4 regions of the Lysinibacillus sp. NPDC086135 genome follow, and region 3 is predicted to be linked to each of the others. Evidence: riboswitches for the same ligand, from Rfam matches in the RefSeq annotation. Region 3 holds a riboswitch; each other region holds the start of a gene.
What was found. A riboswitch is a leader RNA that binds a small molecule or an ion and turns the genes downstream of it on or off. The one in region 3 is predicted to bind cobalamin.
Positions count from the first base shown of each region.

Region 1: another riboswitch for cobalamin. It lies ahead of mmgD (citrate synthase); the one in region 3 lies ahead of cobT (nicotinate-nucleotide--dimethylbenzimidazole phosphoribosyltransferase).
Region 2: another riboswitch for cobalamin. It lies ahead of ACIPKN_RS24345 (FecCD family ABC transporter permease); the one in region 3 lies ahead of cobT (nicotinate-nucleotide--dimethylbenzimidazole phosphoribosyltransferase).
Region 4: another riboswitch for cobalamin. It lies ahead of ACIPKN_RS13485 (hypothetical protein); the one in region 3 lies ahead of cobT (nicotinate-nucleotide--dimethylbenzimidazole phosphoribosyltransferase).

Region 1 is NZ_JBIVCA010000013.1:109,753-117,675, reverse strand. Features, by position in the region: gene prpB (methylisocitrate lyase) at 1-364, opposite strand, end outside; gene prpD (2-methylcitrate dehydratase) at 764-2,197, opposite strand; gene mmgD (citrate synthase) at 2,295-3,416, opposite strand; cobalamin riboswitch at 3,609-3,803, opposite strand; gene ACIPKN_RS17290 (MFS transporter) at 4,537-5,226, opposite strand; gene ACIPKN_RS17285 (efflux MFS transporter permease) at 5,156-5,533, opposite strand; gene ACIPKN_RS17280 (hypothetical protein) at 5,526-5,789, opposite strand; gene vanT (serine racemase VanT catalytic subunit) at 6,294-7,923, opposite strand, start outside.
Region 2 is NZ_JBIVCA010000027.1:19,171-27,093, forward strand. Features, by position in the region: gene ACIPKN_RS24335 (DNA topoisomerase III) at 1-2,042, opposite strand, end outside; gene ACIPKN_RS24340 (DNA topoisomerase) at 2,204-2,488, shown strand; cobalamin riboswitch at 2,937-3,120, shown strand; gene ACIPKN_RS24345 (FecCD family ABC transporter permease) at 3,310-4,299, shown strand; gene ACIPKN_RS24350 (ABC transporter ATP-binding protein) at 4,300-5,073, shown strand; gene ACIPKN_RS24355 (ABC transporter substrate-binding protein) at 5,132-6,130, shown strand; gene ACIPKN_RS24360 (precorrin-3B methylase) at 6,178-6,873, shown strand; gene ACIPKN_RS24365 (nucleotidyltransferase) at 7,646-7,923, shown strand, end outside.
Region 3 is NZ_JBIVCA010000003.1:339,109-347,031, reverse strand. Features, by position in the region: gene ACIPKN_RS06680 (trimeric intracellular cation channel family protein) at 212-817, shown strand; gene ACIPKN_RS06675 (hypothetical protein) at 893-1,021, opposite strand; gene cobT (nicotinate-nucleotide--dimethylbenzimidazole phosphoribosyltransferase) at 1,045-2,100, opposite strand; cobalamin riboswitch at 2,214-2,391, opposite strand; gene ACIPKN_RS06665 (hypothetical protein) at 2,898-3,959, shown strand; gene ACIPKN_RS06660 (hypothetical protein) at 4,287-4,511, opposite strand; gene ACIPKN_RS06655 (SMI1/KNR4 family protein) at 4,625-5,101, opposite strand; partial or broken gene ACIPKN_RS06650 (DUF6584 family protein) at 5,250-5,742, opposite strand; gene ACIPKN_RS06645 (rhodanese-like domain-containing protein) at 6,117-6,419, opposite strand; gene hfq (RNA chaperone Hfq) at 6,519-6,749, opposite strand; gene miaA (tRNA (adenosine(37)-N6)-dimethylallyltransferase MiaA) at 6,837-7,742, opposite strand; gene ACIPKN_RS06630 (alpha/beta fold hydrolase) at 7,729-7,923, opposite strand, start outside.
Region 4 is NZ_JBIVCA010000009.1:144,613-152,535, forward strand. Features, by position in the region: gene ACIPKN_RS13460 (S8 family peptidase) at 1-1,514, opposite strand, end outside; gene ACIPKN_RS13465 (energy-coupling factor ABC transporter ATP-binding protein) at 1,755-2,591, opposite strand; gene cbiQ (cobalt ECF transporter T component CbiQ) at 2,591-3,361, opposite strand; gene ACIPKN_RS13475 (energy-coupling factor ABC transporter substrate-binding protein) at 3,365-3,637, opposite strand; gene ACIPKN_RS13480 (energy-coupling factor ABC transporter permease) at 3,639-4,385, opposite strand; gene ACIPKN_RS13485 (hypothetical protein) at 4,360-4,647, opposite strand; cobalamin riboswitch at 4,775-4,959, opposite strand; cobalamin riboswitch at 5,374-5,555, shown strand; gene ACIPKN_RS13490 ((2Fe-2S) ferredoxin domain-containing protein) at 5,693-6,064, shown strand; gene cobJ (precorrin-3B C(17)-methyltransferase) at 6,069-7,739, shown strand; gene ACIPKN_RS13500 (sirohydrochlorin chelatase) at 7,754-7,923, shown strand, end outside.

The DNA of each region.
Region 1 (7,923 bases), on a different contig from region 3:
CCTCTAACTGTACAGCAGCTACTCCAGCCTCTACCATTTCGCGAGCTGTACGTGCAACGTTTAATATACCGCCAAAGCCAGTATCAATATCCACTAGTATTGGTAAGTTAGTAGCTTGGATAATTTCACTAGCACGCTGAGCAACTTCATTTGAATAAATTATTCCTAAATCAGGTAAGCCCCTACTTGCTGTGTAGGCAGCTCCAGAAAGATATAATGCCTCAAAGCCCACTTTTTTAGCCATTAAGCCTGCCATCGCATCATGAGCTCCTGGTATTTGCAAAATAGTAGAACGCGTTAGTAAAGCTCGAAATTGGTCAGCCAATTGTTTTTGTGTCATTACTTCATTGACAATCCACGCCATTTTTAAAGACCTCCTATTAATCAATATGCCGCGGCATAATTGAGCCCGGAATCGGCTTTGTGCTTAGCCCTGCAGATGTTTTTTGCGCGAAATTGAAGCGGCAGCAGCCAATGTTTTTGCGCGAAATTGAAGCGGCAGCAGCCAATGTTTTTGCGCGAAAACGAAGCGGCAGCAGCAGATGCTTTTTGTGCGAAAGCGCAGTGCTAACGAAGCGTTAACAACACCGATGCAGGGCAGTTAGCCGTTATCGCATGGATGTGATGATTTTAAACTAACATCCTACATTGAACTCCTTTCCGATTCCGTGACATCCGCCGGAGGCACTTCTTTCAGCGGATGTTTGGACACCCGCTATAAAGTGACTTATTCTTTCGATACATAAAACACAGCTGAAAAAAGTTAGATGAATAAATCTACAAATTCATGAACAGCACTATTTTCGAGAATCTCTTTATTAGCACAAAGCTCATTAATTTTACTTAATTGTTTTTGAGAATAATGTGTACTAATATTTTGTCGGAACTTATCAATGATTTTAGGGAATGCTTCCTCACGACGGAAACGATGTCCTAAAGGATATTCACACTCTACTAATTCTGATGATGTCCCATCTTTGTAATAAACTTGAACAGCATTAGCAATAGAGCGCTTTTCAGGATCTAAGTAATCGATCGTATATTGTGAATCTTCAACAACAACCATTTTATTTCTTAGTTCATCTATGCGTGGATCTGCTGCCACGTCATCTTCGTAATGGTCTGCGATAATATCACCATAGATCAGTCCAATTGCTGTGATGTATTGAATACAGTGATCACGGTCAGCTGGATTATTCAATGGGCCCTCTTTATCAATGATGCGAATAGCTGATTCATGTGTCGTAATGACAACTTTTTCAATATCATCTAAACGATTTGTCACTTCATGATGTAAATGAACTGCACATTCTGCAGCTGTTTGCGCATGAAATTCAGCCGGGAAAGAAACTTTGAAAAGAACATTCTCCATAACATAAGAGGTAAGCGGTCTTGCAAGCTTTAATTCTTGTTTATTAAAGAGTACGTCTTGGAATCCCCAGCCAGGTGCAGATAAGGCCGTTGCATAACCCATTTCACCTTGCACAGTCATCATGGCTAATTGTACGGCTCTACTTGTCGCATCTCCTGCTGCCCATGATTTTCTTGATCCTGTATTTGGGGCATGGCGGTATGTTCGTAAACTTGAATTATCAATCCAAGCATTTGATAATGCATTGATAATTTCTTGACGAGTTCCACCTAATGCCTTTGTCACAACCGCTGTTGTCGCAATTTTGACATATAATACGTGATCTAAACCAACGCGATTCAGACTATTCTCTAATGCTAATACCCCTTGAATTTCATGGGCTTTAATCATCATTTCTAAAACGTCTTTTATTTTAAGAGGCTCTTTGCCTTCAGCAATACGTACACGACTCAAGTAATCCGCAACTGCTAATATGCCACCTAAATTATCAGAAGGGTGTCCCCATTCAGCCGCAAGCCATGTGTCATTGTAATCTAACCAACGAATCATGCAACCAATATTGAAAGCACCTTTCACTGGATCAAGTACATAGGAAGTTCCTGGAACACGCGTACCATTTGGAACAACCGTACCGGGTACAACTGGTCCAAGTAGTTTCGTACATTCGGGATACTGTAAAGCCAAAATGCCGCAACCTATAGTATCTAATAAAACATAATGTGCTGTTTCGTAGGCTTCTTCACTTGTAATCGTTGTATTTAATACATAATCGGTAATATCAGTTAGTAATTGATCTGTCTTAGATAGTTCATTTGTTTTTATCATCTATATCTTCCCTCCGTTGCATGAATTTGCCATACTAGTATACTGATGGACATTGGTCAGAATGCCCATCAGCTCTATGGCGAGTTGTTAAACTTGATTATACCGACAATTCTTCAAGGTTATGACGCTCGCCAATATAATTGACACGAGGTCTAAATAATCTATTATTGTCATGCTGTTCAATTACATGAGCACATAAGCCGATCGTTCGTGAGCCAAAAAAGATTGGCGTATATATTTCAATTGGCAATCCAAGCATGTAGTACACTGGTGCCGCATAATAATCTAAATTTGGGTATAACCCTTTTTCCTGTACCATCACTTTTTCACCAGCTTCACACATGTGATATAAGCGATGATCTCCTTGCTGCAAACAGAATTTGTGTAAAGCCTCTTTCATAATTTGCGCTCTTGGGTCCATTTTTTTCATATAAACACGATGGCCAAAGCCCATAATCTTTTCTTTATTTTGCAGTTTGTATTTCAGCAATGTTTCAAAGCCTTCTACTGTTTTGGCTTCAAGAAGCATATACATCACTGCCTCGTTTGCCCCACCATGTAAATTACCTTTCAATGATGCGACCGCGCCAGTTAAAGCACCATACAAATCAGATTGTGTTGAGGCAATAACACGAGCCGTAAACGTCGAATTTGGCATCTCATGTTCACTATATAAAACGAGTGATTGATCAAAAATTTCTTCTTCTAAAGCAGTTGGTTTTCTGCCAGTTATCATGTAATAAAAATTAGCACTATAGGAAAGCTGGTTATCAGGCTCCACGACATCTTGACCATTTAATACACGGTAGCTATTCGCTACAATATTTGGCATACCACCTAAAAGTCTATATGCTCGCGACAAATTCATTTCAGTAGAACGATCATTGATTTGCTGATCATAGCCTGCTAACACCGAAATGCCTGTTCTAAGCCCATCCATAGCATGCGTCCCATCAGGTAATAACTTGAAAATTTGAAAAATTTCTTGTGGAACCTGGTAATTGGATTTCAATTTAACCTGTAAATTAGCTCGTTGCTCGGTAGTTGGTATTTCTCCATGCAACATTAAGTAGACAATGTCTAAATACGAATATCTTTGTGATAGCTCAATCAAATCATAGCCTCGAATCACAATCTGACTTCCTACAGTGTCTAAAAAAGATAGCTTTGTTTCAGCGGCAATGATTCCATCGAGACCTGGTGAATAATTTAACTCCATTCATTACAACCCCTTTGTTTAATTATTCTTGTAAGCGTTACCATTAAAACACGAAAGAACAACAAAAAAACAACTTCTACCCCTTTGAGAAGTTGTTAATCTACAAAAGCATGATAGAGCAAATAAACAGTGAATTTACATGAATTCACAAAGATCATGTAGTAGCTAACACCTCCCTATCCTCGTAGGTCAATTGATGCTTATTTAGTGGCAGGTCTCCTGACTTATGATCAACGCTACAATAACACCTTCCCATTTTGACAAACAAAACAGTGGCCTTGTTATTGAACTCCTAAATACAGTTGCGGGACAGTGTTGGACTCTCACCAACTTCCCTTTTAATCAAATGGAAACAACTCCATTTGAACCACCAAAATTTAGCATATTCAATTTGTCATTTTACCTTAACATAGAGTTTTTAAAACAAGCAATATAGGTAAAATTCGGAAGAGACAGACTATCATTAACTATTTTTCTTTTTTGGTGAACTATTCTACATTTTTTAGCAATATTTCGTATAAAAAAGATTTTTAAAAGGATCCCGCCGAACCGGCATTAGAGAGGTTACTTTAAAAGAAAGGCGATCTCTTTTAAATTTGAGCTTTATTAATCGTGAGAAATTTGGGTACATTTAGGAATTACGAAAATTTATAGGCAGTAGTCCGATTATAAGTGTTGGAGCAACGATTCTTGTGCTGAATGATGAAAGGCAAATTCTCTTGATATAACGAATCAGGGGTTATCTGAAGGCCTAAACAAACTATTGAGGAAGTATCAATTTGTTTTAGTGATATTGTGAGTTCTCTTCCTGTTTGGTTACTAAAAACGCCAGGATCAATGATTTACCAATGATCCTGGCGTTTCGTTTTTCTATTGACCTATGCCGGTTTTATATTTGTGTTCAGCAACTTCGTTTATTGTTCCTATATGGACGACTAGCTTGCGATACATCATTTAAAGAAAATAGGAATTGTTATGAATGCTATTAGTTTATTCATTTTTTTATCTCTCTTATGAATAAGTAAGTTAGAAAGTTGTTCACTAGATGGATGAATATATTAAGTTATTCTTTCATTTGAAAACTAGTGCAAATGATTTGTTGTTCGTTTTACAAATAATGCTAATACAGACCGATTACTGCCACAATCACAATAGTGCCGAATGTAAATTGTGTACCTACTGCAACTAGAGTTTCAGGGCTTGCTTTTGAATGCTCTACTGTAAAGCGGTGTTGTCCTGTTGTCATAAGTGTAATGGCTAATGCGGTACCTGCTGCACCTGCAATTTGCTGAAGTGTGTTTATGACAGCGGAACCATGAGAATACAACTGTTTTGGTAAATCATTAAGTGAGTTTGTTTGCGCCGGTATAATAGTTGTTGAGACACCTACGTAGAAAATCATACATGAAACTATGATTAACCAAAGTGGTGTTGTGGCACTAATGACAAAGGATAATATACTCGTTGAAATAACTAAGCATAAGAAACCAAAACGTAAGTAAAATTTTGGACCAACACGATCAAACGTTTTTCCGACAATTGGAGCAAAGACGGCATTTAATATGTTTCCTAATAACATCGCAAACCCAGCATTCGTTGCTGAAAGTAATAATGATCCTTTTAAATACAGTGGCATAAGAATCGCAATGGCTAACAGTAATGCGAATACAATAAATATTAAAACTGAACCAATAGCGAAATTACGATATTTGAAAACATGTAAATCAATCATCGGATGCTTACTTGTAAATTGACGCCATATGAAAAATAAAAGAGCTACAATGCCCACTACTATTATGATTGTTGCCAATGTAGAATCTTTCTGAAATAGTACTTAGTCCATAAATAATACTACCAAATGCAATTGTTGAAAGAACGATAGATAAATAATCGATTTTCGGTTTTGTTAGCGTTGAGACATTGTACACTTTTGGCATAAAAGTGAAGAAAATAATGATATATAGGGCAATGCTTATCCAGAAAATATAATGCCAGCTAGATATATCGACGATAATACCAGCGATTGTTGGCCCAGTTGCTGGAGCAAGTGTAATGACCATTCCCATTGTTGCACTACGTTTTGCGATTGGTACAACCATGAAAATTACATTAATCATAAGGGGTAAAATTAACCCTGTACCAACTGCTTAAATCCCGTGATAATAATAAAATTGAAAATGTTGGCGCTAATGCACCAATAATTGAGAATAAAATTGCGATTATAATAATCCAACGTGTTGAAATCCATTGAATAATAAGGGCAGAAATGGGTACTAAAATTCCCAATACTAATAAATAGCCTGTTATTAACCATTGAGCACTAGTTGCACTGACGCCAAAGTCTCTCATAACATCGGTCATGGCCATATTCATGGCTGTCTCTCCAAAAAGGCCCACAAATTTGATTCATAATAACGGTATTGAGTAAATATATGCACTCTATTGCGGAAGAAAAATTATACCCTTAGTAACACAATAAGATTATAATAAGAGGCTGCCCCGTTAGCCCTCCATGAAGCGCGAAAATAATCTCTTCACCACAGAAAATGAAAGATGATTAAGTTCTTTCATGGGAGTTGAATAACAGGTAGAAAAAGTTCCTGAGACTATACTTCTATTAATTATACTCAAACTATATCTTAAAACACACATAAAAGCTGAACTAATATCAAATTAGTTCAGCTTAAAAAATAGCATATTATAATGTTGCACATTGTATATAGATCCAGAAATATTAAGTTCATTACTTTAATTATTGACTTTTAATAAAATAAATAAGTATCCTAGAGTTATTTTTATACTAATTTAGCGTGTACCATAATTACCAAATTTATATTTAACTAAAAAACATTATAATAACAGATAAGGCTATCAAAATCACTTTGTCTTACTCATCAATCTTGTTCCCAATCTGCTCAGCAGTTCATTCGATAGGCTGCCAGAATTGTTGGCGACCTCTGGTGCAGTTAGTTCCATTTCACCATCTCTACCAATTATCGTAGCAATATCGTCAACTGCCACATGAGGTATATCCGTTACATCAATTGCTAGGTGATCCATACAAATTCTCCCAACTATTGGTGCTTGATATCCATCTATTAATACATTACCTTTCCCACAAGATAAATTTCTTGGTACTCCATCAGCATAACCAATGGGTAATATGGCAATTAAACTATTTCTGCTTGCAGTAAATGCTCTTCCATAACCAACCGTCTCGCCTTCCTTTATCGCTCGGATAAGAATAACCTTGGATTTCAGTGATAAAACTGGCTTTAAGTCTAATTTTAATTTGGTTTGGTCAGTTGGCGAACTAAGAACTCCATATAAAGCTATACCAGCTCTTACATAATCACATTGGAGTTCTGGATAATTCAGTAATCCATAGCTGCTCTGTATATGCACTTTATTCGGGTTAACCCCGTTTTCCAACAACATACCTATTAAACTATAAAAACGGCTTATTTGAATCTGTGTAAATTCTACATCCTTAGGTAAAAGACTATCTGAAACACATAAATGCGTATAAATTCCACAAACACCTAATTGCTTTGTTTTAAATATCTCGATTATCTCAGCTATATCATCAACATCAAACCCAAGGCGTTTCATACCAGTATCAATCTTAATATGTGATTTAAGATTGTATCCTTGATGACTTAAAGCAACGGCATAATTATAATCAATAAGGCTTTGTATAAGGCTGTATTTATGAAGTTCTTTCGCTCTGGTTGGACAGGTATAGCCCAAAATCAGTATTTCACCTTTAACTCCATATTTACGCAATTTAATACCTTCATCTATGGTTGCTACCGCAAAGGCTTTTACACCTATTTGATTTATGAATGTCGAAACTTCAAAGGTACGATGCCCATATGCGTCTGCTTTTACGACAGCCATCAGTTCGCAATCTTTTGGCATTGATTCCTGTAAGATACGTACATTATGCTCAAGATTGTTCAAATCAACCTCAATCCACGATCTGTTCATACTATTTTGTACCTTTTTCCTGTAACGCAATTTCAGGCGACTATAAAGCCGCAAAATAACAATAGATGCAACGATAGAAAGGACAGATACAACAACATAGTGAATAAGACTATTCTCTACTAAAAGCGGCTGCATACGCAGGATTGTGGCAAGCATTCGTACTAAGACAATGATCATTGGATGAATAATATAAACAATTAAAGTTAACGAGCTGAGTGCCTTAATTCTTTTTCCCTTCCAGTAGGTAAGGGCATTAAATAAAAAGAACATACATGGCAGAAGCATCATATACATACTGTCGTGTCGTTGTACTCCCCACTGATGAAGTGCCATCCCCTCGCCAAACAAAAGTGCTAAAGATATGACAAATCCAATAACACTTTTTTTGAGGCTCACTTTTATTGCTTTATCCGCTATTATGCCACCAAGGACAAAAAATAGTGGGGCAAAGAAAAGTCCATTTCGTGTGTAATCAGCTACCTCAAACATCAGCTCGAACATCTTTTTAAGAAACGGT
Region 2 (7,923 bases), on a different contig from region 3:
GATTGTGAAATAGTTTTTCTTAAAAGTTTCTTTGAAACCGAGAATTTACAATTAGCTGTTTTATAATTTGAACAGCCGTAAAAAATGCCATGATCTATGATTGACCCTTCGCAAAGGATACATTTCCCAACAACTGTTTTTCTTTTATTATATTTTTTATTATACGGATTATTTGCAGTGATTTTATCGACTGCATTTTGATTAAATGCCCATTCCTTTTCACGCTTGTTAGCATCTGAAATCAATTTGTCAGCAAGCTTTTTTACTTGTTCCATAAATGCTGTAGGAGAAGCGTTGCCTTCACCTATTTCAGATAGTCGTTGCTCCCATTTGGCTGTCATGGAAGGGGACGTTAAGATACTTTCACCTAGTGCCTCAATGAGTAACATTCCTTTAGCCGTTGCGAAGACTTGGTTTTTCTTAACTTCAATATAGTTTCGATCTTTTAATGTACCAATAATTCCAGCGCGTGTAGCTTCAGTACCTAATCCTTCCGTTTTCGATAGGACCTTTTCTAATTCCGCATCTTCTAAATGTTTACCCGCTGTTTTCATTACGGTAATCAAATTTCCTTCAGAAAAACGATTTGGTGGCTGGGTTTCACCTTTTTTTACGTTCGCTTTCGCAACGATACCTTGCTCATTTTCATGTAATAGGGGGAGCAGTTCATCTTTGTCTGTAGGTGAGTTATCTTTAGAATGATAAATAACCTTACGCCAACCTTCTTCCATTAGCACTTTACCCTTAGAGATGAATTCTGCACGTTTATCAACAAGTGAATGAATCGTTGTGTAAGAAAATATGGCATTGTTGTAATGTGCTGCAATGACTTGTCTTGCAATTAAATCATAAATTTTTTCTTCTTCTGTACTTAGCTTTGCTACGTCTGGTATTTGCTCGGTAACAATAATTGCATGGTGATCGGTTACTTTTTTTTCATTCACATATCTTTTATTATTCATAATTGAACTTGTCGGTGGCGGAAGAAGACTTTTGTATTTATCAATTTTACTTAAATGCTCTAGTATCTTTGGTAGTGTTTTTGCTTCTTCATTCGTTAAAAATTGTGAATCAGATCTTGGATAGGAAACAACGCCCTTTAAATAAAGTCTTTGCAAAATATCCAGCGTATTTTGTGGTGAGAATTTATAAGCTTTGTTTGCTGTAGCTTGTAATGCAGATAAGTTGAATAACAATGGAGGAGCATATTCCTTTGTTTCTCTTTTAATACTATTAATTTCTACTTTTTTATTGATACAGAAATTAGCAATAGCATTAGCTTGTCGTTCTTCTTGAACTCTTGAATTGTTATCTTTATGCCATTTCGCTTTTAACAATTTTCCATCAAAATTAAACTCTGTTTCCACTTCCCAAAATGGTTCTGATTTAAAATTCGCAATTTCATGCTCCCTCTTTACTATTAGTGCAAGTGTAGGTGTTTGTACACGACCAATTGAAAATACATCTTTCACGCCATTTCTTTTGAGGAGTACCGTGTATAATCTAGATGTATTAATGCCAATTAGCCAGTCTGCACATGAACGACTTAGTGCTTCAAAATAAATGTCGCGTGTCTTCTCTTCTGGTAGTAAATTTTCAAACCCATTTTTTACAGCGTTTTCTGTTAAAGATGATATCCAGAGACGTTTCATCGGTTTATTAACACCGCATACTCTTAAAATGGTACGGATAATCAATTCACCTTCACGTCCAGCATCACCACCAATAATGATTTCTTGAATGTCTGGTCTTTTTACTAAACTTTTAATCACATTAAATTGTTTATACTTTGACTTAGTCACTTTATATTCAAATCGATCTGGAATAATAGGTAAAGTTTCTAATGTCCATTTTTTCCATGTAGGATTATATTCTTCAGGGGCTTTCAGTTCACATAGATGTCCAATCGCCCATGTGATAAGTGCTCCACCTGGAAAGTATGTGTTTGGCTTAACTTCAAAAAAACCAGGTTTTTTTGTAAAAGAAAAGGGGGCAGCTAATTTTGCAGCCTGGTCTGGTTTTTCTGCAATTACTATTTTCATATGCTCTTCTCCTATTAATAATAATTACAACTTTATGTTTAATAATTATAAATGAATTTTAAGTATAACGGTTATATTAATAATTGTGTCCTATCTTTTATTAGGAAATCCAATTATGTTGACTAATAATCTAGGCTTTTAGACATTTTAATTCAGTCAAAATAACAAACCATGTAACAACACCGCCTAAAGAAAAAACATTATTACGAGTAATGGAGACGTGTGGTAAAGGGATTGTAAATGAAGATAGTAATGAAATCATGGAGGCTATTTTAAGCGGTTATAGCATTGGTACCCCGGCTACTCGGGCAGAGACGATAAAGAAACTTATTACAGTCGGCTATATAGCTATGGAAAATAAAAATTTAGTGTGTACGGAGCTTGGTAAAAACTTGGTAGAAACTTTTCTTGTAAAAGATTTATTTGATATAGCGTTAACTAGTTGATTAGAAAAAACATTATCGGAAATTGAAAAGAGAAAGTTTACGAAGGAACAGTTCCTACATTTAGTTGTTAATTTTCTGTCAATGCCGTTGAAACGATTAAAAATAGTGAAGATGTAACACTCAGTAAAGTAAATATGTGCCAACTAACTTTTTTTAACATATTTATAAAAAGATAACCAATATATTTTATTTTGTTAAATTAAGATTGTCCTCACTGATATTAAATATAGAGAAGAAAGAGATTACTAATAGTGTACTGTGAGGAATTTGTATAGTAAGTAAGATAAATCAACTATCTAAATTTATTTATTTTTCTAATAATAATTAATGTTCAATGCTGCTATTTTACGGCTATTAAACGCTCGTTAATTAATATTTTTACTTTAATGTAATATATAATATAATTGCTATCTGGAAAATATTCTGATATTGTTCCTCTTATAACTTAATAAAATATTATTTTGTTGGTGCGAATGACTTGTTCGTTTGCTTAAAAGGGAAATCGGTGCAAATCCGATGCTGTCCCGCAACTGTAATGGAGAGTCTATACAATATGTCACTGTAGCGAGCTATGGGAAGGCGTATAGATAATGAACCTAAGCCAGGAGACCTGCCAATAAAAGCAACAAACTTACATAGAACCACGAGGATGGTTGTAGTGACTGGGAATCGACGCCTTTTATTTAACTATGACATCCTCTTGTAGATAAGGGGATTTTTTTATGCCCTTTGCTTTAAGAGAGGAGAGCGTTTTGAAGAATCCAACAACAAGAAAAATCAACCTACTTTTAGTCGTATTAACTGGTGTCGTTCTAATATCCATGACATCAGCGATAATGGTAGGCTCTGTGTCTATTACACCTAGTATTGTATGGCGCATTATTTTATCGCACATCCCGTTCAATCCACTTGGCATTACATTGGATTGGAGCCGTTCACAGGAAATCATCATATGGCAAATTCGTACTCCCCGCGTAGTACTTGCCATAATAGTCGGAGCGGGTCTTGCCATTTCGGGTGCTGCTATTCAAGCTTTAGTGCGCAATTCAATCGCGGACCCCTATATTTTGGGGGTATCTTCCGGTGCATCTGTCGGGGCTACATCTGTTATTTTACTTGGCACATTTTCATTTTTAGGTATGTATGCGCTATCATTTGCTGCTTTTATAGGTGCGACAATTGCAGTACTGATTGTGTTTTTCTTAGCACGAGTTGGGGGGCGAATTTCAGTTGTTCGATTATTATTAGCCGGAATTGCCGTGTCACTAGTTTTGTCAGCAATGACGAATTTTATGCTCATGATGACGAAGGAAGAGGGGGGCATAAAGGCAGTGATATATTGGATGATGGGAAGTTTGGCTGGAGCGAAATGGGTGAATATAATGATTCCGTTCGTAGTTTTAACGATCGTCTACATAATTTTACGTCTACATTCACGCCATTTGAATTTACTTTTACTTGGCGAAGAATCTGCTGTTACGCTGGGGGTTAATTTAGAGAAATTTCGATTGCTACTAATTTTAGTAATTTCCCTATTAACAGGTGTCCTTGTTGCTGTAAGTGGTGCAATTGGCTTTATTGGCCTGATTATTCCACATATCGTACGCATGATTGTCGGCTCAAATTATAAGTTTGTACTGCCAGTCAGTGCATTAATTGGTGCGATATTTTTAATATGGGCTGATGCAGTTGCGCGCATTGTGATTGCACCTGAGGAAATGCCGATTGGAATTATTACGGCTTTATGCGGATGCCCATTCTTTATATGGATGTTGCGGAGGCAAATGTATTCTTTCGGGGAGGAGAATTAAATGGTATACGTTGCAAAAAACGTTACTTTTGCCGTGCAGCAGGTGAAAATATTAAACAATGTTTCTGTACATATTCAAGAACGCGAGTTTGTGGGCATAATTGGCCCTAATGGCAGTGGGAAATCGACCCTATTAAAAAATATGTACCGTATGCTACAACCTCAAGAGGGAGAAGTATTTTTATTTAATGAAAATATTTACAAGCAATCTTCAAAGGTGATAGCAAAGCAACTAGCCGTCGTAGGGCAGGAAACACCAGTGCTATTTGAGTTCACTGTTAAGGATCTTGTGGCAATGGGACGTACACCGCATAAAAGGCTTATGGAAGTAGATACAAAAGAAGACCTAGCTATTGTTGAGGAATCGATGCAGCAAGCAGGGGTACTGCATTTAAGTGAACGTACTTTTAGTTCCTTATCTGGTGGTGAGAAAAAACGGGTCGTTGTTGCAAGGGCATTGGCGCAACAGGCTAAGGTCATGGTATTAGATGAGCCAACGAATCATTTAGATATTCAACATCAACTCCAGCTCATGGATTTAATACGGGGCTTGCCGATCACGGTCATTGCAGCCTTACATGATTTAAATATAGCAGCAACTTATTGCGATAAAATTTATGTTTTAAAGGACGGAGAAATTGCGGCATATGGAACTCCGGTTGATGTATTAACACCCTCATTGCTACAAAAGGTGTTTGGTGTACATGCGGAAGTTAGTGTACATCCTGTCACGAAAAAGCCGCATATTTATTATATATCTGAGCAATTTTTATAGTTAGTTAAGGGTTTTACATTTCTTTCTATATAGTATTTAGAAAAAAGGAGAAGTAGACATGAAGACATTAAAAAGCGTATGGCTTGTTCTTGCAATCGCAATGCTAAGTATGTTAACAGCTTGTGTTAACGAGGAAAAACAGGAGTCATCATCGCAAAGCGAACAAGTAGAACCAGCAAAAGCAGGAGCAACGGAAGTAACGATTGACAATAACGATACGACACAAGTCTATTCGGAAGCACCAAAAAAGGCAATTAGCTTAAATCAGCATGTGACAGAGATTATGCTAGCGTTAGGCTTAGAGGATTCAATGGTCGGAACAGCGTATTTAGATGATGCAATTTATCCACCGTTACAAGCAGCATATGAAAAAGTTCCAGTATTAGCTGAGCAATACCCAACAAAGGAACAAGTGATTGATGCAGGAGCAGATTTTTTATATGCAGGCTGGAAAAGCGGGTTTAGTGAGAAGGGTGTCGGAACATCAGAAGAACTAGAAGCACTTGGCATCCACACTTATTTACATACATCTTCAAGCATTAAAAATCCTAAGTTAGAGGATATTTTCGGGGATATCCGCAATATTTCTAAGATATTCCATGTGGAAGACCGTGGAGAAAAATTAATTGAGCAAATGACAAAAGATGTAGAGGACATTCGTACGAAGCTTCCGCAAGAGGAGGGTAATTTACGTATTCTTGTATTTGATAGTGGTGAGAAAGATGTTTTCACTGCTGCACAAAACTTCATGAATGAACTTGTGACAGTAGCAGGTGGAAAAAATATATTCGGCGATGTTGAGTCTGGCTGGACAACCGTTTCAAAAGAAGATGTAGTTGAGCGCAACCCTGAAGTTATCGTTGTAATTGACTATGGTTCAACTACTGCTGAAGAAAAAATTAATTTCCTAAAAAATGATCCGGCACTAAAAGAAACGGAAGCGGTAGTAAACGGACGTTTCGTTATTTTACCACTATCAGCAGCGTCTGAAGGTGTTCGTGCGGCTGAAGCAATTCGAATTTTGGCACAAGGATTTTATCCAGAAAGCTTTCAATAAAGAAGAGGAGCTAGCCATGTGCTAGCTTTTTTCATAGGAGGGTAAAAATGACTATAAATGCTTTTAGCCATAATATTCCTGAAAAAACATTTGCTAAGTTAAACAGAGAGGGTGAATTTACGCGTCTTGCTGTGAGTCCTGGCATTATCAACAAACATTATACACCAGCACAATTTCAAACAATCGCAGAGGTAGTCGGAGTGAGTGGTGCTATTAAATATTCTGCGTCCTACAGTATACTACTATCTGTACCGACAATAGAATTTACGGCGGCCAAAAGGAAGTTGGAAAAGGTGGGCTTATATATTGCAAAGCAAGGTCAGATTGTAGCTATGAAGGCTTGTGATTTTTGTGATGGCGATAAAATGGAGGCAGCACAGATTACAGAGGAGCTGTATCAGCAGCTTGAAGGCTTGGAAGTACCAAGCAGGATTCGCATTAATATGAATGGCTGTGCATCAGCTTGCTATAATGCCGTTTATGATGATATTGGGCTTGTATATCAGAAAGATAGTTTCGATGTGTATTTAGGGGCAGTTCCAATGGGGAAAAATGCACAGGCAGGGGAGCTATTTGTGAAAAAAGTGCCTGTACAGCATATTGAAAGTCTTTTACAGGAAATAATTAGGGTCTATAAAGAACTTGCTCGCCAAACAGAACCCTTTTATAAATTTTACAAGAGAACAAAAGATGCAGACTATTGGCAAACGATAAAAAATCACCCAGGTAATCAACTACTATGAAAATAGTTCCGCGGATTCTAGTAGGATATGATGAGCTACATACAAACAATTCGTAAGTTGATTGAGAATGGCTAGCCGACGGAACGGTATTGGGGAATGATTAAAAAATGGTCTAAATTCGGTGTTCAATTTAAATGGTTCATCACCAAAAGTGGTGGATGACTTTTGTTAAAACTTCTACTATGTAAATAGTTGATTGGAGTGGAGACTGGGCGACTCCTCGGGGGTCAGCGATAGAGGAACGAAGGCTAAAAGCATCACATCCTGTGATAACGCCTTCGTGACCAACATCGTGTTGGCCCGAGACCCTGCAGCGCAGCGGATGTTTTCTGTGCGAAAGCGTAGCGACAGCAACACCAAAAGCGGCACATCGGACGCCCCCAGGAAGCTTTGCTCTGTGCGAAAGCGAAGCGGCAGCAACAAAGCGCCCAGTCGGAACGGAAATCAACCACATGTTTTGCTGATGATCCAATTAAATGTGAAAAATTCAAATAAAGAGTATTTTAGCTAGAAGACGGAGTTTACTAATAATAAGGATAAAAATTACGAATTAAACAATATGAAGGTTATTTTAGCCCAATGTGTACTTCTAAAATGAAAGTAGGATAGCGTGTTCGATAGAGAACGTGCTATCCTATTTTTATGCGAAATAGATATTAAAGAAAATGACTATGTAAAGTCATTATTGATCGTTAGAAGATAAAACCCATAGCGAGAGGCGTAGCATAGTAGGTAGACGAAGTGACTATAAATTAATAAAAGGAGATATGTGATGACTACTATTAAAGAAATTGGAAGCTTATGTATTACTGATAGCGATGGCCACATTATTAACCATTCAGACTGGGATAAAATCAACCCAATTTTTCATCCTGTGATCTACGATGTGGTTAATACGTATTCCACTCACCTTCAAGATGACTTACATAGTGTATACATAAGAGGATCCATTCCAAAAGGGATAGGTATTGAAGGCGTAGCTGACTTAGACACAATAGCGGTTACAAAGCAAAACCCTAATAAACCACAGTTAAAGCGGTTAAAAGAAGT
Region 3 (7,923 bases):
TCCGCATTCATCTCATCCACCTATAGTGCTGGGATATTTCTGTTGAAAAGAAGTAGTTACGAACTTAAAGTTTTAATTCTGCTATAATAAAATATTTAGTATCTGATAATTCCAAATCATAAGTCGATGCTTTTTTTTTGCGAAAACTTGTAGATACAGTAACTAATCTACAACAACATAAAATGATTTATTCACATAAGGGGTGAAAGGGTTGGCTTGGGAGGTTTTTAGTATCATTGGCACAATTGCCTTCGCAATTTCCGGGGCAATAATTGCAATGGAGGAAGAATACGATTTATTCGGTGTATATATACTCGGTATCGTAACTGCTTTTGGTGGTGGAGCTATACGAAACTTACTTATAGGTTTACCTGTAACAACACTGTGGGGGCAGGATAGAATGTTCCAAATTGCCATTGCAGCTATTACGCTCTTTTTTTTATTTCCACATCGACTCATTCAACATTGGCATCGTTGGGGCAATGTCACTGATGCTATTGGATTATCGGCATTTGCGATTCAAGGTGCCCTTTATGCTGTGAAGCTCGACATGCCTATTAGTGCCGTTATTGTTGCTGCTGTCTTAACAGGGTCAGGCGGTGGAATTATTCGTGATTTATTAGCTAGACGACAACCATTAGTCCTCCGCGATGAAATCTATGGTGTTTGGGCAGCATTAGCCGGGCTTATCATAGGACTTCAACTATTTTCAGGGGATATCTTTTTATATGTATTATTTGGTGTGATCACAGTACTAAGAATACTTTCATATATAAAGAAATGGCGTTTACCGTTACGGAAGTTGAATCGAGCATAGATATACTGTTGCATATTTAAAGCCCAAATCTGATATTTGGGCTTTAATTTTTAAATTCATTCTTTCTTAGCGGTTCTATTCAACGACTTTGGCTGTTCTATCCACGATTTTGACGGTTCTATCCACGATTTTGACGGTTCTATCCACGACTTCGGCTGTTCTATCCACGATTTTGACGGTTCTATCCATGACTTCGTTTATCACACACCGTGATCCGCGTAATAAAGTTACTTTTTCAACAGCAACATTGCTTCTTCTAAAGTAGCCATATTTTTCATCATAGAGCACGCTGCGTCCAAAATAGGAAAGGCTAAAGCTGTACCAGAGCCCTCCCCCAATCGCATATTCATCTGCAACATCGGTTCAACTCCGAGCATTTCAGCGGCAATTTTTGCACCTGGTTCTTCAGAGGCATGCGAAGGAATGATATAGTCTTTTACGTTAGGTTCAAGTTCGTAAGCGATAAGGGCAGCGATGGTAGAAATAAAACCATCAATAACAACAGGTTTACGATGTGCAGCGGCAGCAAGTATCACCCCAGCCATAGCGCCTATTTCTAATCCACCGACTTTTCCAAGAATATCTATAGCATCATCACGATTTGGTTTATTTAATGCAATAGCATCATAAATGACTTGTACTTTATGCGCTATCCCGCCTGGTCCAACACCTGCACCGAAGCCTGTCACTTCATTCGGATGACATTCACGAAGAACCGATAATATGGCAGCACTCGGTGTTGTATTACCAATACCCATTTCACCTGTCCCGAGTACATTTATCCCATTTTTTATTTCTTCTGTAGCTACTTCAATTCCTACTTCAATAGATTGAATGGCTTCTTCCCTTGACATAGCAGGGCCCTTTGCCATATTGTCCGTGCCATATTTAATTTTTTTTACGATAACACCAGCATCATGTGGAATATCTTCTTTTACACCAACGTCAACTGTGACAATTTTAGCATCTGTGATTTTTGCGATGGCACAGACACCAGTTCCTCCTCTAGGAAAATTTAATGTTTGAAAGACTGTTACATTTTGTGGATTAGATGTCACCCCTTCATCACAAACACCATGATCTGCGGCACAGACAATAATTGCTTTATTATCAATCGCAGGAAATAGTTCGCCTGTAATTCCGGATAGTTGCACAGCAAGGGCCTCCAGTTTCCCCAAGCTTCTAGGCGGCTTGCAAAGTGCATCTATGCGTTCTCTTGCCTTCTCCATCATTATGTAGTCAGCACTTTGAATGTTTTGAATCGTCTGTTGTAATAATTGCATGAAAATTTCCCCTTTCTTTTTTGCCCTTGTAACTTGAAGAATGATTTATAGAAAAAATAAAAAGCCTGTAGTTTATTCCATAACAAATAAACTACAGACTTTTCCATCGTCTATATAACCGAAGCAGATAGGCAGGTCTCCTGGCTCAATTTCAACATTTCATAGAACCTTCCCAGAACGATGCTAGTGGCATTCTCTATGAAACTCTCTTTTACAGTGGTGGGACCGCTAAAGCTTTTCACTTTATTCCCTATTCTCCCGCAATGGGCACCTAATGCTCTTATGCAATTACTTTAAATCTACGTCAAAGTAGTTTTTGTGTCAATACATTAGTGAAATTGTATATTTCTTGCCAACTTTTCTGAGTCCGACTTTCCAAGTGACTCAACAATCAACCGGGACAAGAAAGCGAATATTATATCTCATACCTTTAAATAATAAATCGACACGTATATACGCGGTTTCACTTGGTAATGTAAACGTATCTGATAACCGCGTCCAATCAACTGTCCCTGTAATTGGAGCCGATAAGAATTTTTGAAAATATAAGAAAAATCAATTTGTACTTTTAAGAAGATAGCTTAAAGGCTACTCTTTACTGAAGGCATCTGAGCTTTTTCGTCACCCTTAGCCTAAATGATTGCAAAAAAAAATAAAATGAAGGTTGTTTTATTCCCCCTCTTAATCACTTTATTTATATGAGTGTGAGAAATCGTTGATAACAAGGTTCGTGGATAACCTTAATCAACGACATCCACTAGTCTCACATCTCAAATAACTTTTAGGAGGAAATAATAATGGCTTCATGTTCTCAATCTGATTTAACTGCTGCGACAATCCCAAATGTGGTACCATCTTTAAAATTATACGGTAAAGCAAGTAATAATCAACGTTTCTTCTTGTCTGATAATCCAGAAACTATTAGTAGCTCTGTTCCATTTACTAATGGTTTTGCAACGCTTTGGGCTGATACTGCATCTGGATTACAGAGTGTAACTTATCGAATGTTTGTTTGGCATCTAAATAACACAGGTGCGACTATCAAGTTTGGTGTTACCATTGGTAATGGTTCAAGTGGCAGTACTTATCAAGTCTCTGGTGTTAAAGACTGTGTCGAGACTATTACCAACTTTGTAGCTCATGGGAAATGTGCCGCAAAAGCTTTACTCGGAAATACATTAACGCCTAGTTCTCCGGTTGATAGTTCCATTGCAGCGGGGAAAGTTGGATTAGTTAAAGAATGGAAAGTACCAAATGGTTATTTGGTGGGTGGAATTATTGAGTTTACGTTATCGTCTAGTTCTCCAATGTCTTATAAAGTCAGAACAGTAGCTGCTAAAAGTACTACTGCCGATCTTCGTAGTAATCAAAATGCAGTTGTGTCACCAGTTGGAACTCATCCGCGTGGTTCTTGGAACTTTTCCAATATCGACGGCTATGGTACTTCAGATGGTGCTGCTGCTCTATATACTGTTGGAGACGGCAATAAAAGTTTCTCTATAAATAATGGCATTAATGACAACTTAATGACTAAAGACACTAGCTATATGCCTAGCGAAGCTGTAGCAACTAATAAGGGGCATTATGGTGTTATTTATAAGGCGAATATCACTTTCAAAAACCCAACTCAAGCCGATAAGGCATTAAAGGTCTATTTGACAGGTCGTGGAGGTTCATATGGCGGCGCTGTACGTTGGAACAATGGTCCAACTTACGGTGTTCCTACACTGGCTTCCAATACCCAAGGTGTTCGGATTGCTACATTTACTATACCTAAAGGAACTAGTGTTACACATTCAGTCTATACTTCTACAGCTGGCTCGCTTAACACCCCAGCGGCGATACTGATTACAGAGTAATTTAAAGAATTTCTCGTTAAATAAAGGAACCCTGTACTTATCGCAAATTCTCCGATGAGCTACAGGGTTCTCTACATATCATAATATAATATTCATTCGAAACATCTTGGAACGTAAAACCAGGGAAAACGGTATAACTGCTTAATTGGGTATCACTAATTATTTGAGCTTTATCTATTCAAAAAAGAATAAAGAGCTGCGTATGTAACTCAATGATCTTTAATTAACGCACCCCCTTAGGTTTGCATATGTTATTAATCATATTTTACTAAAAGTTAAACAAGCCTACGATATTCCCCACCACAATAAACGAAATACTTCCCAACCCTAAAAAACATACATTAAAACACTTTCTTTTGAAAAAGTTCGAACTTTCATGAATTCTTTACCGGCATCATAAAAAGAATAAACAACGACTGGTAATATTAATGCCATCGCTAACCAATGTTTCCACTCCCCATCATTCCAGGAAAGCTTCCATAATGCATCATAAATTGGTAACATAATTGCAAATAAAAAACCCTGTATATATTTCTTGATGTATCTCTCCACACCTATCCTCACTCGTCACCTCATAATTTTAAAACACTTAAAAGTTATCGTATTTATTCAGGTGTTTTCCTATCTAAATTTTTTAAGTGTAAATCAAGTCTTAAAAGTGCTATTCAACAATTTTCCTTTTTTATAGTCGCAACCAGGAAAAGGTCGGATAATTTTTTTACAACAGTTAGTTTATTTTCAATTATCGTTTCAGTCTCTTCACCGTATTCATGATCTAATAAATAGACAGGAGGATTATTTCCTTCATGTATATTTATTGCGTATGGATTTCCAATACCTATTTCTAACCCGATACAAATATAACCGTTTTTATGTACTGCGCATCCTGGAACATATAATAAACATTCTTTACTAATACTCTCTGGATTCAAGAATTCTATTCGCAATTCAGCTTCTTCATCTAGAGGAACTACCAATTTACTATCACACACTTCTACCGTAGTCATTAGTTCTATCAACCACTCTGGAAGTTTAATATCTAGTTTTTCATTTAGGTCATTTATTTCTCTAACTGTGGCTATCCTAGTGGATGTTCCAGACCTTTGAATCATTTCTTTAGCATTTGTAATTACTTCATTCACCAACGTGACTCCTCCATACAATTGGGAATATTCACCTCTTGAACTAACGCTATTTCTATGTACCTTATACATTCACATACAGCCAGCTATTGCATCTCGTTAGTAAAAAATTTCTTTCCATTATCCTCTAATGAAAAAAATTTTTGATTTAAAATATCCATTTAAAAAATGTATAAACTCCAACCAATGCAAAAATAAATATTAAAATTATGATTGAAAGACAACCAAAAATAATCCAGTTATGTTCACCCTCTATTGAAGCATCTGGTTCCTCTACTAATTTTTCTTTTACTTTATTGATAGATAAAAGTGCTGGGTCTAAATCCAGTCCTTTTAAAAGTTCAATATCACCTTTATACTTTAAAGCTCTTGCTATATTATTAATGTCATTTCCCATAGAGCTTTCAAATTCAATACACGCATGTACCATTTTTGGAGTCTTATTCTTTTCTAAATACCAGTATCGACCAGCCATTGCAGGATATTTTAACTCAAAATAAATGTCTCCCAACTTTTTACGGAGTTCTAATTCATTAGGAAAGGTTGCTATTAACCCGTGTAATCTATCCCTTGCTTTCCCTAAATCATCATTTAATATCCTCTTCTATTCGTTTTAAAGTCTTTGAAATTTTCTTTTCAATAAAAAACACCCTCTTATGTCCTAATTCTTTACTCTTATTATTTTTCGATAGTATACTGCATGGTTAGTAAAAAACGTCTCCACTTGTTGGCGAAACGTTCCCACTCTAATTTCTTTCCTTAGAATACTTGGCCTATCAAATCTTAACAATGTATGGCCTTATTATATATATGTAATTTTTTCCTCATCAACTAAACTGTAAAATTTTTCACAAGATAACCATCGATATTAACATAAATATCCAAATCAGGTGCAATTACTGAGCAAGAAGTAAAAGGGTGATACATATTATATATGACTAATATGTATCACCCTTTATATTTTATGATTTTTACAATTTAAGTCTTGATAATGCGTTCGAGGTTTAATCGACCATTATTTAAATTCTAACTCTCCATCATAAGCAAGCATGCCGCCTTCAAGGTTTGTTACGTCAAAGCCTTGAGCTTCTAGGTATGCACAAGCATTTGCTGAACGACCGCCTGCCTTGCAAACGATAATGTATGGCTTAGTAGCATCTAATTCACCTAAACGCTCTGGGATTGTCCCAAGAGCAATGTGCTGCGCACCGGGAATCATGCCTTGTGCTACTTCATCATCTTCACGAACATCAATAATGTATAGATCTTCGTTCGCATCTAATAGTCCTAATATTTCTGTTGTTTCCATAGTTTTCATCTGTGTAGTCCTCCAATATGTCGATTTCCTCTTACATTATAGCCTGTGGGCAAAAAAACAGCTAGTGTCATGAACACTAACTGTTTTACTCTCATGTTTCTATTCTTCTGTTTCTAAAAAATCTACTTGCTTTGCTGGAACAAATGTAGAAATAGCGTGTTTGTAAATAAGATGTTGCTTGCTTTCAGCATCTAGTAATAAAACTGTAAAATTATCATAGGATTTCACAGTTCCTTTTAACTGAAATCCGTTTAACAAAAACACAGTTACAAAAACATTATTTTTACGTAGATGGTTTAAGAATGTATCTTGCAAGTTAATTGATTTCATCAAATATGCCTCCCTATGCTCTCTTTCTACCTCTTCATTCCTATAGTAGCATGTTCTACCAATTTAGCAATTAGTAATTTTTAGGAATTAATTAAAGTTTTCGCCATTATTAACAAAATATACATCCATTTTGTTGCGGAAGTATGTTAGCTGTCTTTTCGCATAGCGGCGAGAATTTTGCTTTAAGCTGTCAATGGCTTCTTCTAAAGAACATCTTCCATCAAGGAAATCATATAGTTCTTTGTAGCCGATTGCTTGGATTGACTGTACACCTCGTATATTTTGCTGCCATAGGCCTTTTACTTCTTCTAAAAGTCCTTTTTCCATCATTATATCAACACGGCGGTTAATACGATCATAGAGCACCTCACGTGACATATTTTGCCCAAGCCCTATTATCACATGATTGTAAAGTGGGACTTCTCCACGATTTTGTGCTTCGGATGCCTTTGAAACGCCACTAAGCTCAATCATCTCTAACGCACGTATAACACGGCGAGTATTATTTGGATGAATCGTCTCTGCTGTTTGTGGATCAAGTTTTTTAAGCTTAGCATGCATTGCCTCTGGACCTAATTTCTCCAGTTCTGCATAATAGGCTTTTCGTGCCACCTCATCTACCTGCTCCTCTGTAAATTGAAAATCATAGAGTACTGCCTGCACATATAAACCTGAGCCCCCTACAATAATCGGTAGCTTACCGCACGCTTGAATTTCTGCAATTTTAGCTCGCACTAATTTTTGATAGTCTGCTACTGAAAAAGACTCTGTTGGCTCTTTGAAGCTTAGTAAATGATGGGGTACACCCTCCATCTCTTCCTCCGTAATTTTCGCTGTCCCAATATCTAATCCTCGATAGATTTGCATGGAGTCACCGTTGATGATTTCGCCATTATATTTTTTTGCTAACTCAATGCTTAGTGCCGTTTTCCCAGAAGCAGTTGGCCCTACGATTGCTACGACCTCTGCCTGCTGTAGTTTATCTTGTATCATATTTTTCTAACCACCGTAATAAAACTTGATAGACTGCCTCTTGATTGTCCTCGTTTAGGATTTCATGGCGCTTATCCTCAAATAAGTAAACCGTGACATCCTGTATGCCCGCTTCTGCCAATTGTTGTGCTACAACGTAAACACCTTGGCTTTGTTCTCCGACCGGATCCTTACTACCACT
Region 4 (7,923 bases), on a different contig from region 3:
TCTTGCTTGCCTACACGAACATCATTGACGTTAATTGGTTCTACTTCTTTTTTATTACCATCAGGGTAGAAGTATAAATCAAATGCATAATCATATTTGTCTGCACCTTTTAATGTCAGTTGAGCATACTCATTTGCGTCTAGATCCACCTTGTACCATTTCTTCTCGTCTGGTAACTTGAATTCACCTTTTTCAGTATTTACTATATCTTTTTTAAGGACTTTTGCGTTTTTCAAGCGCTCTTCTTTTGTTTCAGAATACTGTTTTGGTAGATTATTAATATTAAACTGTAATGCTTTCACAGGATCTACAAGGCCATGTCCATATGTAAGATCATAGCCCTTGTCACCTAAATCCTTTGCGGTCATTTCGAGAATAGCTTCTATTTCATAAGGCTTTAAATCTGGATATTTTGATTTTAGTAGGGATGCCACACCTGCAACAACAGGAGATGCCATCGATGTTCCACTAAATTTTACAAAGGATGATCCTTTTTTCTCATCATGAACTGAACTGTAAATGTCTTCACCTGGAGCTACAAGATCAACCGATGGACCATAGTTTGAATAGCTCGATAGCTTATTTCGATCATTCGTAGAGCCTACACTAATAACGCCTTCGTAAGAAGCAGGGAAGGAGTAATTGTCTGTCGATTCATTTCCAGCAGCTGCTACAATGGTAACTCCTTTATCAATTGCTTTCTGAACGGCTTCCTGCATTAATGGAGATTCACCATAACCGCCAAGGCTCATATTGATAACATCTGCGCCTTGCTCAATGGCGTAAAGGATTCCTTGTGCAATAACGAAATCATTAGCGCCATCTTTTCCGTTGAATACATCAATTGGAAGAAGCTTGGCATTTGGATTAATTCCATGTCCTCCAATACCATTATCTTTTGCCGCGCCAACAATTCCTGCTACATGTGTTCCATGCTCACTAGGATAAGATGTATTGGCAGGTGCTGCTGCATTATATGGTGGAAGCACTTGAGATTTTAAATCTGGATGTTTAAAATCCACACCACCATCGATAACAGCTACTTTTACATCATTGTTGCCTGCTAATTCTAGTGCTTTATCAATTTGAAGTAGACTCAAATGGTACATATCCTGTTTCTTTGGATCTACTGCTGTGCCAAAGGAATGATACACGTAGCTTGGAGATACTTTTTTAACTCCTTTTTGTTTCACATAATATGAAACTGCTTTTTCTAAATCTGTTCCTTTGTTCAGTTGGATAACATCGTATCCTAATGAAGGAATAGAGCGGATCACTTTTGCGCCAATTTTTTTGTGCACATTCTTATCAAGACCGGAATGTTTGACGATAATCGTATCCTGACTAATCCATTCTTTTTGATTCTTAGATGTTTGATCCTTATTGCTAGCTACTTTCACTAACTCTTGGTTCTTCGCTGTTTTTTGTGGCGCTTCAGCAAAGGCAGAAGTAGCAGGAACCATTAGTGCTGCAGTTGCTACTAAAGCAACTGATTTTTTTTTCCAGTTTTTCAACTGTTTTCCCTCCTTGAGTGTGCCAAATATTTGTGACATCTATACTAATACGTATGACTAATAGAAAAGTTTCGTAATAAGTATATATTTTTCCAAAAGCACCATTCTATATTTTACCATATTTCCCCCATTATAAAAATATGTAGAAGAGAGGTCGAAACATTCTACTCGATTTGTGAGATTGGAGTAGGAGCTTGGATTCAACCATAATTGAATTGTACCAACTATGAACAAATTGTCTTAAAGCTGCTCAAGAAGTCTGTGTAAATCTTTCTTCGAACGGGGCATTTTAATGTTTTTTTTAAATAACTTTTTCTTTTGCAAGGCAATGGCCATTTCAAAGACCCATGGGCGTTCAAGATGGGCTCTTTCAAGCAAATCCTCTTGGAAGAACATTGCAACTGGATCTCCATTATAAATAATTCTCCCAGCTTCCATCACGATTATTTGATCTGCCCATTCATAGGCTAATGAAATATCATGCGTAGCTAGTAAAATTGTTCGTATATCGTTCTCTAACGTAGCTAAATACTTTAAAACTTGTGCACTATAATAATTATCTAGTCCAGCTGTCGGTTCATCTAATAATAAAACGGAAGGTTCCATTGCAAGTACTCCTGCCATTGCGACACGTTTTTTCTGTCCAACACTTAAAAAATGGATCGGTTTATCTAGCAATGCTTCGACTTCGGTTTGAGCGACAGCCCACGCAATTTTCTCTTCAATTTTTTCAGTTGTCCAGCCAAGATTCAAAGGACCAAATGCAATATCTTGCTTAACTGTGCCAGAAAAAAGCTGATTGTCGGCATCCTGAAAAACAATACCAACCTGTTGGCGCAATTTTTTTAATGCTTTTCTACTATAGTTCAGGTCATTGCCACAAAAGGATATACTTCCAGCGGTAGGCTTCAAAATACCATTTAAATGCTGAAATAACGTTGATTTTCCAGCTCCATTATGACCGAGTAAAGCGATTTTTTTCCCCTTTGGAATTTGAAGTGTAATATCTGTTAGGGCATAAGTTCCATCTGCATAAGCGTAGGATAAATGTGTTAAATCAAAGTATAAATCTGTCATCAGAAAAACCCTCCATAAATGATGAGGAGTATAAAAATAGTAGCAATACCTACCCAATTTTTCGCGTTATAGGTAACATCGTCTTGCCAATAAACAGTTTCGCCACCACGCGCTTCCATCGCATTGTTTAGCTCACGACTTCGTTGGAACATCTCGACAAATAAAGCTGCAATTAACATTGATACCGAACGGAGCCACTGCATAGGGGAGCTGTATCCTAGACGAGCCTGCTGGGCAAGATGAATTTTTTGCATACTATCTAAAAAGATAAAAATAAAACGATACGTTAGCTCTACTAGCTCTACAAATAGAGTTGGAAGTCGCCATTGTCTTAGCACGTAACAAATAGATTGGACTGATGTTGTGAGAATTAAAAAATACAAACAGCTAATGCTGCCAAGGACGATGAAAAAAAGCTGTTGCGCTGTCACGAGGCTCGCTCTGCCGATAAAAATCGTCCAACTATTAAATGAAAATGACCAAATATACGTTGGTAACGTGCTAGTTGTTGGCGCTATAGAAATTAAAATTGACACTAAACTTGATAGTAAAAAAAATCCAGGTAGCAATAGTAATTTAGCATAATATTTAGCAGGGATTTTTGCGCCTAAAATGATAAAAGCACTCATCACAATAAATGTAATGAGTGACATTCGTTCATCTCTCATGATAAGCGACAATATAAGTAGTCCAAGGGATAACGTCGTTTTTTCTAACGGATGAACAGACGCTAATTTATTCAAATAAGCATACTTATCAATGAGTAACATCGCTTAACCCTCTTTATGTTTGCCACGCATTAAGCCAATGAAATAGCCGATAAATCCAGCGCCAATAGCAGCTTGTAGTGCGAATAATAAGCTTTCAATTTCACCACTTGGTGGCTCCCATAAGCTTTCAAACCATGGCTCGTAGTTTGCATCAATTTCACTAATTGCTGCTTCCGCTTCGCCATCAGCCCCCTCGAATTCTGCACCTTTTTGAATAAATAGGGGGATAATTGCTAGGAACACAACAATGGCTAAGAGCAGTAAGTTCTTTTTCATGTTAGTGAGCCTCCTTTGTTGAGAAAACACGTAGAGCTTTTAATTCACTCACATTGTATTTTTTCAGAAAATTCATAACGATCACTGTTAAAATTCCTTCACTAACAGCAAGAGGAATTTGTGTTAACGCAAAAATACCAGCAAATTTTGTGAATGAAGCCATAAAGCCACCGACCTCAGAAGGGAAGGCAAGAGCTAATTGTACAGATGTGACAACATATGTACCTAAATCACCAAGCATTGCTGCTAAAAAGACGGCTACTGAAAATGATAATCCCAGTTTTTGTGAGCCCTTAAATACATAGTAAGCGATAATAGGGCCCATAATTGCCATGGAAAAGGTATTTGCCCCTAATGTTGTAAGCCCACCGTGTGCTAACAGTAAAGATTGGAATAATAATACGATTGTCCCGATAACACTCATCGCTAATGGTCCAAAAAGAACTGTCCCAAGTCCAACTCCAGTTGGATGCGAACAACTCCCTGTTACAGAAGGGATTTTTAAGGCAGATAGTACAAAGGCAAAGGCACCCGATAGCCCTAATATCATTTTTGTTTCAGGATTTTCTTCAATGGTTTTACGAATAGAACGTAATCCTAAAATAATAAATGGAATCGATACGACCCACCAAAAAATCGCCCATTCAATTGGCAAAAAACCCTCCATAATATGCATCGCAAATGCACGATTTGGCACGAATAAAAATGCCAATAAGAAATAACTAAGCTTCCAACCTGAAAATTTCAAGAATCTCTCCTCCTAGCTTTAAAATTTTTCGAATTAGTATGCGATCGATAAAATTTCGCCTTGGCGTAATTGTAGCTGCCGCTTCGCTTTCGCTACAGAAAACATTTGTAGCTGCCGCTTCGCTTTCGCGCAGATAAACAATGCGTCCGGATTTTGAATTGTGCAAGCACAATTCATTCCTTTCAAAGTCCGTGACATCCGCCGGAAGCTTTTTTTCATTCAGTAGGTGTTTTGGCCCGGTTGGAACCATATCTGTACTCATCTACTACCTTGAGATGGAGTCTCTTCTGAATGAAAAAAAGCACTTCTCCGATAGTGGAAAAGTGCATGCTAAAAAAGCAAATAAAATTCTAATCTGCTAAGCCGCACACCCATCCTCGTAGGTTGAAACGATCACATATTTTTCGGCAGGTCTCCTGGCTTTAGTTCAACGTTTTATAGGCCTTCCCATCCTTTGGACAGTGACATTCTCTATAAAACTTCCTAGTACAGTGGCGGGACCGCGCCGGACTTGAACCGGCTTCCCTTTTAAGCGAAATGCTGAACAATTCGCACCGAAAAAAGATGAAGTTGTGAGATTTCACGACAAAGTGTAACATGAATTTCCATATATATGCTATGATTTTTATAGAAAAATTTTAAATTAATAGTCTACGTCGAAAATTTAGATAAATCAAAAAGAAATGTCGCGTTTTTCTATAGAATTTTAAAAAAATTGTCACAAATTAAGAAAGTAATATTGAAATTTTTAAAAAATAAGCTATGATAGAAACAGTTTTCAATTACATTAAAATTCTTTCAGCAAATGTCTTTTGTAGCGAAAGTGAAGCGTTAGCTACAGAAGTCTCCTACCTCTATAGATGGTAAGATGAATGCTGATTTAAGTTCTTTTCAGCGGGTGTCAAAACACCTGTACCTGCTGAAAGAAGTTAAAGCCTCCGGCGGCTGTCATGCAATTATGCCGAGGCATACTTGATATATTAAAAATTCATATAAAACGTCCATAAGTGCTTGAATATTCAAGATAATAGGGAAATCGGTGAAAGTCCGATACAGCCCCCGCTACTGTAATAGCTGATGAAATCGCGGATGCCACTAGTGAAAACTTGGGAAGGCGCGAAAGTAAAAGGAAGCTTAAGTCAGGAAACCTGCTTATGGGATGATACATGCAAACTTTTCGGAGGGAGAAGTTGAAGCGAAAGCGAGTACCCGTATATATTCGTTTTTATTTGGCTTCTACAAAACCTTTACTCTTCGTCTAGAGTAAAGGTTTTTTTTTCCTAAAAGCAAATGAGGGGAGAACGACTATGACAACTTGGAATTTAGAGGGGATGAAAACACATCTTTTTATTTGTAATGGTAGTAGCTGTATGAAAAAAGATGGGGAGGACATTACACAGGCGATCCGTGATGAAATACAGTTGCTGGCGCTTGATAAGGAAATACATACGACGAGAACTCGCTGTAATGGCAGATGTAAAGATGCTTGTGTTGTCATTGCATATCCTCAGGGAAATTGGTACCGTGTGCCAACAACGGAGCATGCGAGAGCACTCGTACAAGATTTAAATCATGAGTCGTTACATAATGAGCATGTCTTTACATTGCAGGAAGGTTCGTTACAGCGTACAGCACAAACAACAGCCATTAAAGGCATTGAAAAGGTGAAAGAGGGGTAACAAAATGGCACAAAAAGGTAAGATTTTCGTAGTTGGCTTTGGTCCTGGAGACTTTAAACATATTACGACTCGTGCTGTGGAGGCACTACAACAAAGTGATATGATTATAGGCTATAAAACGTATGTTGAGCTTATTCAGGATTTAGTTAGTGCAAAGTCGATTATTAGTACTGGTATGACGGAGGAAGTTTCACGTGCACAGGAAGCGGTACGTCAAGCAGAGGCTGGAAGTATCGTATCGGTCATTTCTAGTGGAGATGCCGGGGTTTATGGAATGGCAGGATTAGTGTATGAGGTATTAATCGAGCTAGGCTGGACAGAGGCAACTGGTATCGAGGTAGAAATTGTTCCAGGTATTTCAGCTATTAATTCGTGTGCAAGTTTACTAGGTGCTCCAATTATGCATGACGCCTGTACCATTAGTTTAAGTGACCACTTAACACCTTGGAATTTAATTGCAAAAAGAGTAGAAGCGGCAGCAATGGCGGATTTTGTTATTGCTCTTTATAACCCGAAAAGTGGACGTCGTACGAGACAAATTGTAGAGGCACAACGAATTTTATTGGAATATCGTTCGCCAGATACACCAGTTGGACTTGTGAAAAGCGCATATCGTGACCGCCAGGAAATAACGATGACTACTTTAGCAGAAATGCTTGAACATGATATCGGCATGTTAACGACAGTTATTATTGGGAATTCAACAACATTCTTCTACGACAATAAGATGATTACGCCACGTGGTTATCAGCGTAAATATACACTTGGTGTAGAAAAACAACCGTTACGACCGCATCAACGACTTAAGGAAGAAAATGAACCATGGGCGATGAATCAAGAAACAGGAGCAGCGCGTAATGATTTTGCGACAGATCCTAATGCAAATCGTATTAAGCCCAGTTTAGCCATTAAACCACAACCAAAGTCTAACAAATCGTCACTTGAAATGGCAACAGCAGCTCTTGCAATGGTAAAGGGAACAAACGCTGTGAAAGTATCACCTAAGCGTGTTCAACAAAAAATCGAATCTATTTTTGAATTAGCGGTTAGTCCTGGGGTAGCCAATAAGTTCTTTACGCCTCAACAAATGAAGACTTTAGCTGAAGTAGTTGGTGAGGAAGGAACGATGGAGTATACACCAGACCATCAAATTCATTTGAAAATTCCAACGTCTGACCCTGAAGAAATTACAGCAAAGCTCCGTGAAGTTGGCTTTTTACTTGCACCACTTGGTGACGTGCTTTCGTTAAAGGCTTGTGACTTCTGTTACGGAGAAAAGGTCGATTCGATTCCATATGCAGAAGAGATTCAAGAAAAGCTTGGGGGTATGGCGTTACCGAAAACATTAAATATTGGCTTTAATGGCTGCGGTATGGCGTGTTATCGAGCAGTATTTGATGATATTGGCATCGTTTATCGTAAAAGTAAATTTGATGTTTTTATTGGTGCCAAGCCGGTTGGTCGTACAGCTCATGCTGCACAGCCTGTTGTTGAGGGGTTAGAGCCTGAACACCTCATACCACTTATCACCGACATTATCGATGAATATAAAGCAAATGCGCATCCAAATGAACGTCTGTTTAAATACTTCAAGCGTGTGAAAAAGATCCTACATTTTACGTATCAGGATATGTCTTCAAAAATAAAAGTAGAGCCCGCTCCATGCGGCGACTAGTGAGGAGTAATGAGATGAAAGCAATTTTATTTGTCGGCCACGGGAGCCGTTTAGAAGCAGGAAATGAAGAGGTACGCACGTTTATCGAGCAAATGACACCTCGCATTGATGAACGTTTTTTAGTAGAAACATGTTTTTTAGAGTTTGCCTCGCCAAACATTGAAGAAGGTATTACGAACTGTGT